2 regions of the Notoacmeibacter ruber genome follow, and region 1 is predicted to be linked to the other one. Evidence: riboswitches for the same ligand, from Rfam matches in the RefSeq annotation. Region 1 holds a riboswitch; the other holds the start of a gene.
What was found. Region 1 has a riboswitch for S-adenosylmethionine ahead of D8780_RS11280 (homoserine O-succinyltransferase). Riboswitches for the same ligand answer to the same signal wherever they lie in the genome.
Positions count from the first base shown of each region.

Region 2: linked by a shared signal. The riboswitch ahead of D8780_RS02110 (O-succinylhomoserine sulfhydrylase) and the one ahead of D8780_RS11280 (homoserine O-succinyltransferase) in region 1 are both predicted to bind S-adenosylmethionine.

Region 1 is NZ_RCWN01000001.1:2,362,895-2,367,311, forward strand. It holds gene D8780_RS11270 (AAA family ATPase) at 1-719, shown strand, start outside; gene D8780_RS11275 (sensor histidine kinase) at 828-1,991, shown strand; SAM riboswitch at 2,043-2,121, shown strand; gene D8780_RS11280 (homoserine O-succinyltransferase) at 2,188-3,132, shown strand; gene D8780_RS11285 (sensor domain-containing diguanylate cyclase) at 3,153-4,100, opposite strand; gene D8780_RS11290 (vWA domain-containing protein) at 4,229-4,417, shown strand, end outside.
Region 2 is NZ_RCWN01000001.1:442,000-446,416, forward strand. It holds gene D8780_RS02095 (PACE efflux transporter) at 1-191, opposite strand, end outside; gene apaG (Co2+/Mg2+ efflux protein ApaG) at 203-595, opposite strand; gene D8780_RS02105 (CDP-alcohol phosphatidyltransferase family protein) at 661-1,263, shown strand; gene D8780_RS02110 (O-succinylhomoserine sulfhydrylase) at 1,260-2,450, opposite strand; SAM riboswitch at 2,493-2,571, opposite strand; gene D8780_RS02115 (bifunctional metallophosphatase/5'-nucleotidase) at 2,612-4,129, opposite strand; gene D8780_RS02120 (2'-deoxycytidine 5'-triphosphate deaminase) at 4,264-4,417, shown strand, end outside.

The DNA of each region.
Region 1 (4,417 bases):
TGGCCCGGCAGGTAGCCGAATCTCTCGGCGTTCCGATGATTGAATGGAACGTCAAATCGACGACCCGGGCACAGCAGGGCCTCTACGAATATGATGCGGTCTCACGGCTGCGCGACAGCCAGCTTGGCGACCCGCGTTTCGAGGATATTCGCAACTACATCAAACAAGGCAAGCTCTGGCAGGCGTTTACGGCCGAACAGCGTGTCGTTTTGCTGATCGACGAGATCGACAAGGCCGACATCGAGTTTCCGAACGACCTTCTGCAGGAACTCGATCGGATGGAGTTCTATGTCTACGAACTGGATGAGACGATCCGCGCGAAACATCGGCCTATCGTCATCATCACCTCCAACAATGAAAAAGAACTGCCCGACGCTTTCCTGCGGCGGTGTTTCTTTCATTACATCCGCTTTCCCGACATCGAGACACTGACGCGGATCGTCGACGTCCATTATCCCGGTATCAAGCAGCGGCTTGTCTCGGCCGCGCTGAACCAGTTTTACGAAATCCGCGAAACACCCGGCTTGAAGAAGAAGCCGTCGACATCGGAAGCACTGGACTGGATTCGCCTGCTGGTCGCCGACGACGTTTCGCCGGAAGACCTGCGCGGGGATGCGAAGGACGCCCTCCCCCGCCTCCATGGCGCTTTGCTGAAAAACGAGCAGGACGTGCATCTTTTCGAGCGAATGGCGTTTCTGGCCCGGCAACGGACGAAGTAGACTGAGAATCTGAATTTTCGCTGCTTTGTGCAAACTTGTTTGTTGCGGCCCCGCCCATCCCCTCTATGATGGCGTTCGTATAGGGTTGTTTTTTAAGAGTTTATCGCAGTGAAAGCCGAAGCTCATCCGCGCAATGAGGAACGTCTTGCGCGCCTACGAGAATACGAGATCCTCGATACGGCGGATGAGCAGGACTTCGACGATATCGTCGACTTGGCCTCACGCCTGACGGGGAGACCGGTTTCGCTTGTCTCGCTGGTCGATGAAGACCGTCAGTGGTTCAAGGCCCGCAAGGGCGATGGGCCGCGGCAGACCGACCTCGACAATTCCGTCTGCGCTCACGGCATTCTTCAGGACGGACTTTTCGAGATCGAAGATCTCAGCATTGACGAGCGGACGGCGGACATGCCGATGGTCGACGGTACGACCGGTCGCTTCCGCTTCTATGCCGGTGTTCCCCTCAAAACGTCGGAGGGCCTGCCGCTCGGAATGCTGTGCGTCCTCGATACCGAGCCAGGAAAACTCAGCGAGGATCAGCGTTTCGCGTTGAGGGTTCTGGGCGACCAGGTTCTTGCGCAACTCAATCTGCGGGCGCAACTCGCAGCAGAGAGAGAAACGAGCCGGCGCGTGCATCTGCGAGAAGCAGAGCTGCAAAAATCGCTTGCAGAGCAAGAGCTCCTCGCCAAGGAGATCGACCATCGCGTCAAGAATTCACTGGCCATGGTTTCCTCCTTTCTCAACATGCAGAGGCGGCAAGCCAAAAGCGAAGAAACCAAGGCCGAGTTGGAGACCGCCAGCCGCCGTGTGGCGGCCGTCAGTCTCCTTCATCAGGAACTCTATGATGCTTCGGTCACGGGCCGAATCTCGCTGCCACATCTGTCCGATCGCATCATGCTTTTGCTGCGCGAAAACGCGCCCAACAACGTCGAACTGAGAAGCGAACTCGATCCGATCATCCTAGACTCCCGTCGCGCGGCGGCCTTTGCGGTGGTGGCCAATGAGTTCATCACCAATTCCTTCAAATACGCGTTCAAGGACAAAGATAGCGGAACGGTGTTTCTCTCCGGAAAAGCCTCCGAGAGCGGCTATCGGCTGATCCTGTCCGACGATGGCGTCGGCAACGGGTCCCCGGCCGCCGCGGGCAAGGGCCTTGGCACCCGCATCATCGAAGCCATGAGCTTGCAGTTGGGCGGAGATTCCGAACTCTCCGTCACACCGGCTGGCTATCGCCTCTCTCTCACCATAGAACCGCCAGTCCAAGGCGAGGGTTGACGGTCGCCCTAGCCTGTCCGATACGTTGACCGCGGAACCCGGCAAGACTATCTTGCCGGCCGTGGTGATTTGGCCGGCCGGCTTGCAGCCACGTTAAACAACTCGCTAAAAGGGCCGCTCCGGAATATTCCATGAGACGGCCATTGTTCAGTCGGGTTGTGCGGCAACCGGCTGGCCCTGTTGTGGAGTATGTGCCGTGCCGATCCGAATTCCAGATACGCTGCCCGCCCGGGAAGTCCTCGTGAAGGAGGGCGTCCAGGTCATGGATGAGAGCGTGGCGATCCGGCAGGATATCCGGCCGCTTCAGATCGGCCTTCTGAACCTGATGCCGAACAAGATCGAAACCGAGACGCAGATCGCCCGCCTCGTCGGCTCCACGCCGCTCCAGATCGAGCTCAGCCTCGTTCGTGTCGGCAGCCATCAGGCACGCAATACAACGGAGGAGCATCTGATCTCCTTCTATTCGACCTGGGAAGAGGTGAAGGATCGGAAGTTCGATGGATTCATCATCACCGGCGCGCCGATCGAGACGCTGCCTTTCGAAGACGTGACCTATTGGCCGGAACTTCAGGATATCCTCGACTGGACGACCACCAACGTCCACTCGTCCTTCTTCATCTGTTGGGGCGCCATGGCGGCAATCCAGCATTTTCATGGCGTTCCGAAACATGAATTGCCGCAGAAGGCGTTCGGGGTCTATCGTCACCGCAACCTGCAGCCTGCCTCGCCCTATCTGGCGGGATTCTCCGACGATTTCTCGATCTCGGTTTCGCGGTGGACGGAAGTGCGGCGAGACGATATCGATCCGGAATCGGGTCTCAACATTCTCATGGAGAGTGACGAGACGGGCCTCTGCCTCCTGGCCGAAGACTTCGCCAACCGTCTCTATATCTTCAATCATATCGAATATGATCACGGCTCGCTGGCAGCGGAATATTTCCGCGACCATGCTTCGGGCAAGCCGATCCAGATCCCCGCCAACTACTTTCCCGATAACGATCCGGCCAGAAAGCCGATCAACCGGTGGCGTTCGCATGCCTTCCTGCTGTTCAACAACTGGATCAACCAGATGTATCAGACCACGGCCTATGACTTGTCGGAAATCGGCATGGACCGGCAGATGGGAACCAGGGCGGCCTGAAAGCTATCGACCGTCAAGGCCTAGGCGGCGACTGCGACGACCCTGTTACGCCCGCTTTCCTTGGCCTCGTAAAGGGCGTCATCAGCCCGATTGAGAATCGTATCGAAGGAAGAATCGTCCCAGCGCCGTTCGGCGACACCGATCGATGCCGTAACCGAGAGCGGTCCCTTTGCTGTTTCCACCGGAGTTCCGGCGAGTCTTTGCCGGAAAGTCTCGGCCATCTTGGCCGCACTTGCCAGATTGTGGCCCGGCGCAAGGATCAGGAATTCCTCTCCGCCGATTCTCGCAAAGATCGCCGAATCCATGTTCGATGTCGCCAGGAAGCGGTGACCCCGCTGGGTGAAGGTTTTCAGGACCTCGTCTCCGACCGCATGGCCATAGGTATCGTTCACGTATTTGAAGTGATCGATATCGAGCAGAGCGACCGAGAAAGGCGACGCTTCCCTGTCGCTTCGTTCCATGTAGAGGCCCGCTTCGTAGAATGCATGTCGGCGATTATAGGCGCCGGTCAACTCGTCGGTGATGGAGAGCTTTCGAAGCGAGTTTTCAGCCCGTTTCTGATCGGTGATATCCTGAAGAAGGACCTGCACGACGGCCAGTCCGTCCCACGGCAGACGGCCCATAATGACCTTCATCAGCCGTTCCTGACCGGTATGGGAATTTACCAGCACGATCTCCTGATCCATCGTCGTGCCGAGCGCATCAAAAGCCTTGTCGAAGGCGAGCGGATCGGAATCGGATCGCTGAAAATCCAGAATATGCTTGCCGATAAGGCTGTTTCGCTCTTCGCCGAGAAGGCTGCACGCTCCAGCATTGGCGTACAGGACCGCATGCTGGGAATGGATCAGGACACCGATGGGCATGGCGTCGAGCATGATCCCCAAACGGTCTTCGGTATCGACCAGGGATGCTCGCGTGATATCCGCGGTTGCTGAGCCTTGCTCGTCGCAGTCAAAAAGTTCAAACATGATCATTCCCGCCCTCTACAGATAACGCTAGGGCAATTTCGTTATGAATCGCTTACCCGAAACATATTAGCCAATTGATAAAACAGGATTTTCTCATACCTTCTCGAACACCAGCGGGATAGCGAAAAATGTTTATTCCTTTCTTTCTCGAATTGAAGGCGGCCGCCGTGCCGGTCTCGCTTCGCGAGTACCTTGCGCTGCTGGAAAGCCTCGATGCCGATCTGGTGACCTACGACGTCGAAGGCTTCTATTATCTGGCCCGTGCAGTGCTGGTTAAGGACGAGCGCTTCATCGATCGTTTCGATCAGGTGTTCGGC
Region 2 (4,417 bases), 1.9 Mb from region 1:
TCGAACAGCAGGTTGTAAAGATAGTTCCAGCCGGTCGCGACGAGCGAAAGGCTGATCACCACCACAGCCGTATCGCCGGCCTCTATGCCGAAGCCGAAGGCGCTGAGCGGAACCACCATCGCAAGGCCGATCAGCTCGAACAGAACGGCATGCATGATGCGGGCGCGAGCCGAACGGGCCTCCATTTGCATTGCTACCGTCTTCAGTTGAGAGTGCGCTGGTTTTCCGGTAGGTCGAGCGAAAAGGCCGGAATGGCAATATCGAACCGCTCGCCGCTATCGGACTGCATCGTGTAATGGCCTTGCATCATGCCGGACGGTACGGTCAACGGGCAGCCGGACGTATAGGTATAGCTTTCGCCCGGCAGAAGACGCGGTTCTTCCCCGACGACACCGGCTCCCTCCACCTCTTGCACGCGGCCGGCACCGTCGGTGATCTTCCAGTAGCGCCATCGCAGTTGTACCGGCCGATCGGAACCGTTTTCGATGCTGACGCGATAGGCCCAGACGAAGTGATTACGGTCCGGCTCCGAATGGTCCGGCAGGAAAAATGGCTCCACTTCCACCACGATATCGTCTGTAACGGCGCGGTACATGCTGTCGATCTCCTTGTCAGAGGCCATATTGGGTCGGGCAGAACGATGGTCAAACGAGGGACGGCATGATCGACGGATGGGGAAGGCGAAAGCTCGCGCCGCTGATCGATGGAATGGCGGATCGGGCTCTGGCCGTCGGTCTGTCGGCGAATGCGATGACGCTTATCGCTTTCGGCGTCGGTCTTCTTGCCGCCATTTGCGTCGCAGCAGGCTATACGCTTCTGGCCGTGCCTCTTCTTCTGCTGTCGCGTCTTGGCGACGGGCTGGACGGCGCGATTGCGCAGCGAACGAAAGCGACTGACTTTGGAGGATTTCTGGATATCGTTCTGGACTTCGCCTTCTATGGGGCGATCCCACTGGCGTTCGTCCTCCTCGATCCGGCCCGCAATGGCATCGCAGGATCGATCCTGCTGCTGGCCTTCTACGTCAACGGAGCCAGCTTTCTCGCCTATGCCGTGATGGCCGAGAAGCGAGGTGCGAAGAGTACGGCGCGCGGCGAAAAGTCACTGTTCTTTACCACCGGACTGGCAGAAGCCGGCGAGACGCTTTTCGTTTTTGTTCTCGCCTGCCTCTTCCCGTCCTGGTTTCCGCTAATTGCCATCCTCTTCGCCGGCGTGACGGCCTATACGACCCTGAGCCGGATCATGCTGGCACACAGAGACCTCTAGCGGCCGACGCCGTTCAGAGCCTGGTCCAGATCGGCGACCAGATCGTCGGCATGTTCCAGACCGATCGAAAGGCGCACCGTGCCCGGTCCAATGCCCTGTTCCAGACGGGCGTCCTCACTCAGATTCTTGTGCGTCGTCGTGGCCGGGTGAGTGATGAGGCTTTTGGCATCGCCGAGATTGTTGGAGACGCGAATGATCTCCAGGGCGTTTTCCATAGCAAAAGCCGCGTCCTTACCGCCTTTCAGGTCGAAGCAGATCATCGTCGAACCGCCCTTCATCTGCGCTTTCGCCAGCGGGGCCTGAGGATGGTCGTCCCGACCAGGATAGATGACCTGCGCCACACTGTCGTGATTGGAAAGCCAGTCGGCGACCTGTCCGGCATTCGCGGTCTGCTTTTCAACCCGAAGGGACAGGGTCTCGAGACCCTTGAGGAGCGTCCAGGCGTTGAACGGGCTCATCGAGGGGCCGGTGTGACGGAAATAATCGTGCAGGTTCTCGTCGATCCATTCCTTGGATGACAGGACGATACCGCCGAGGCAACGGCCCTGGCCGTCGATATGTTTCGTCGCAGAATAGCAGACCACGTCGATGCCAAGCTCGATCGGCTTTTGCAGGACGGGCGTCGCGAACACATTGTCGATCACGGTCGTGATGCCGCGCGCTTTGGCGATCTTCGAGACGGCGGCGATATCGATCAGTGCCAGTGTCGGGTTGGTCGGACTTTCGAAGAAGAAGACCTTTGTATTGGCCTTGCAGGAGGCCTCCCACTCATCGGTGTTGGTGCCATCGATCAACGTGGTTTCGATGCCGTATTTCGGGGCAAGAGTTTCCACCACCCAACGGCAGGAGCCGAAAAGCTGCCTGGCCGCGACGATATGGTCGCCGGCCTGAAGCTGACAGAGAAGCGCCGCCGACACGGCCGCCATGCCCGATGCCATTGCCCGCGCATCTTCCGCGCCTTCCAGCAGGCACATGCGCTTTTCGAACATGTCGACGGTGGGGTTGGCGTAGCGCGAATAGATGAAGCCGGGCTCTTCGCCCTTGAAGCGCGCTTCTGCCGCTTCCGCGCTGGGATAGACAAAGCCCTGTGTCAGGAAAAGCGCTTCCGAGGTCTCGCCATAAGCGCTGCGATTGATGCCGCCCTGCACCAGCTGGGTTTCGGGGTGGAGCTTCGAAAGATCGGCCATTTCTTCTCACCAAAACAAAAAACCGGCCGCGATAAGTCGCGCCCGGTCCGGATCGCGGCCCCTTTAGCGACTTGTTTAACGTGGCTGCAAGCCGGCCGGCCAAATCACCACGATGGAGGGTGCCTTACGCCCCGATCGTCCGGGACGCAAGGCTTAATCGATCAGTTGATCGTGATGCGTGTGCCCTCGGGGGCCTTCACGTCGCCGATTTCACGAATATAGACCATCACATCGTTGGCCATCAGCTTGCCGCTTATCGAGTCGACCAGCACCTTGCCTTCGCTCATCACGGAATAGCCGTCGCCGCCACCGGCCATGTAGTCATTCGTGGCGACCTTGTAGTTGGCGCTTTCGTCGAGATCTTTGCCGTCGACTTTCACATCGGAAATGCGCGCCCCCGCTTCGGCGCTGGAGTCCACGCTGAAGGTGAGGCCCGAAACCTGCGGAAAGCGGCCGGCGCCTTCCTCGATCTGGCCAACCCCGTTCTCCAGTGCCTCCTTCACCTGCGCTCCGGTCATTTCCAGAAGCACAGTACGGTTGCCGAAGGGCAGTTCGGAGAGGACGTCGCGACGGGTGAGGGTAGAGCCGGCCGGGTAGGTTTTGTCCCCACGAATGCCGCCTCCATTGGTAATGGCGATATCCGCGCCGGTTGCCTTCTTCATCGCGTCGGCGATCAGGCTGCCCATGATCGTTTCCTGGCTGCGGACGGATGCGCGGCGGCTGTCGAGTTCCACGGAGGTGGTCCCGACATCGACGTCGAGTTCCTTGTCGAGCGTGGCTTCATATTCCGCAACCTTTGCGGCGACGTCCGCATCCGGCTCGACATCCATCGTGTCGGTAAAGCGAAAGCTCGGTGTCCAGTCGACCTCGCGCGTCCCTTCTTCTTCGGTCACATCGAAGGTGACATCGACAGTGCCGATCCACATGGCATCATGACCGGATTCCAGCCCGGCGGAGCGGCCATTATAGTAGCTCCAGACCACGTGATTGTGTCCGGAGAGAACCAGGTCGACTGTTCCTTCCCGCACCATCTGCTCATTGAGCGGCAGGGCATTATGGCTGATCGCGACCACGAAATCCGCGCCCTGCGAACGCAGCGTCTCGGCCTGCTTTTCCGCCGCTGCCACGGGATCGGTGAAGGTGATCTCGTCGCCGGGGCTGGAAAGCTCTCCAGTGGTCAGTTCGGCCAGTCCGATGAAGCCGACCTTCACCGGGCCGAACTCCTTCATCATCGTCGGTTCGAAATCCTCGAACGGTGTTCCGTCGGCATTTTCGATATTGGCTGCCAGAAAGGGAAAGTCGGCCTTCGATAGCTGCGACATGGCGTTTTCGGAACCGAAATCATATTCATGATTGCCCGGCGCCGCGACATCGAAACCGGCCATGTTGGCCAGTTCGATGATGTGCTCGCCCTTGTCGAAGCCCGACAGCAGCGAGGGCGATAGCATATCGCCGGCATGGACGACGACCGTATTGGGGTTGTCTCCGCGCTCCTTCTTGAAAACGCTGGCCATCTTGGCGAAGCCGCCGCGGCCATCATCATCGGGTGCCATCTTGTCGCTGTCATTGACAAGGACGAAGGTGACTTCGGTGGTTTCGGCAAGGGCGATGCCGCCTGGCAGAAGGGTGGCGACGGCCATGCCGAGAACCGCACGGCGAGTAAGGGACATAAGAGACATAGAGGGCTCCACACCATTGGGGGACATTATGCGGGCACAGGGCAGCACATCCCTTCCTCTTGGACAAGCTCTATTGAGGCTTGTATCGGTCCGTCGTGACGGGCATGTGAAGCAGATGCAGGGAGAAGCGACCTATGCCGGACCGTAAGACGGGCATCTTGCCAGACCGCGACATTTTCACGCTGATGGAAAATGGCGCGCTTCAACTGTCTGAAGACATGGCGGAGCGGCAGTTGCAGCCCGCCAGCCTGGACCTGCGCCTCGGCAAGGTGGCCTATCGCGTTCGCG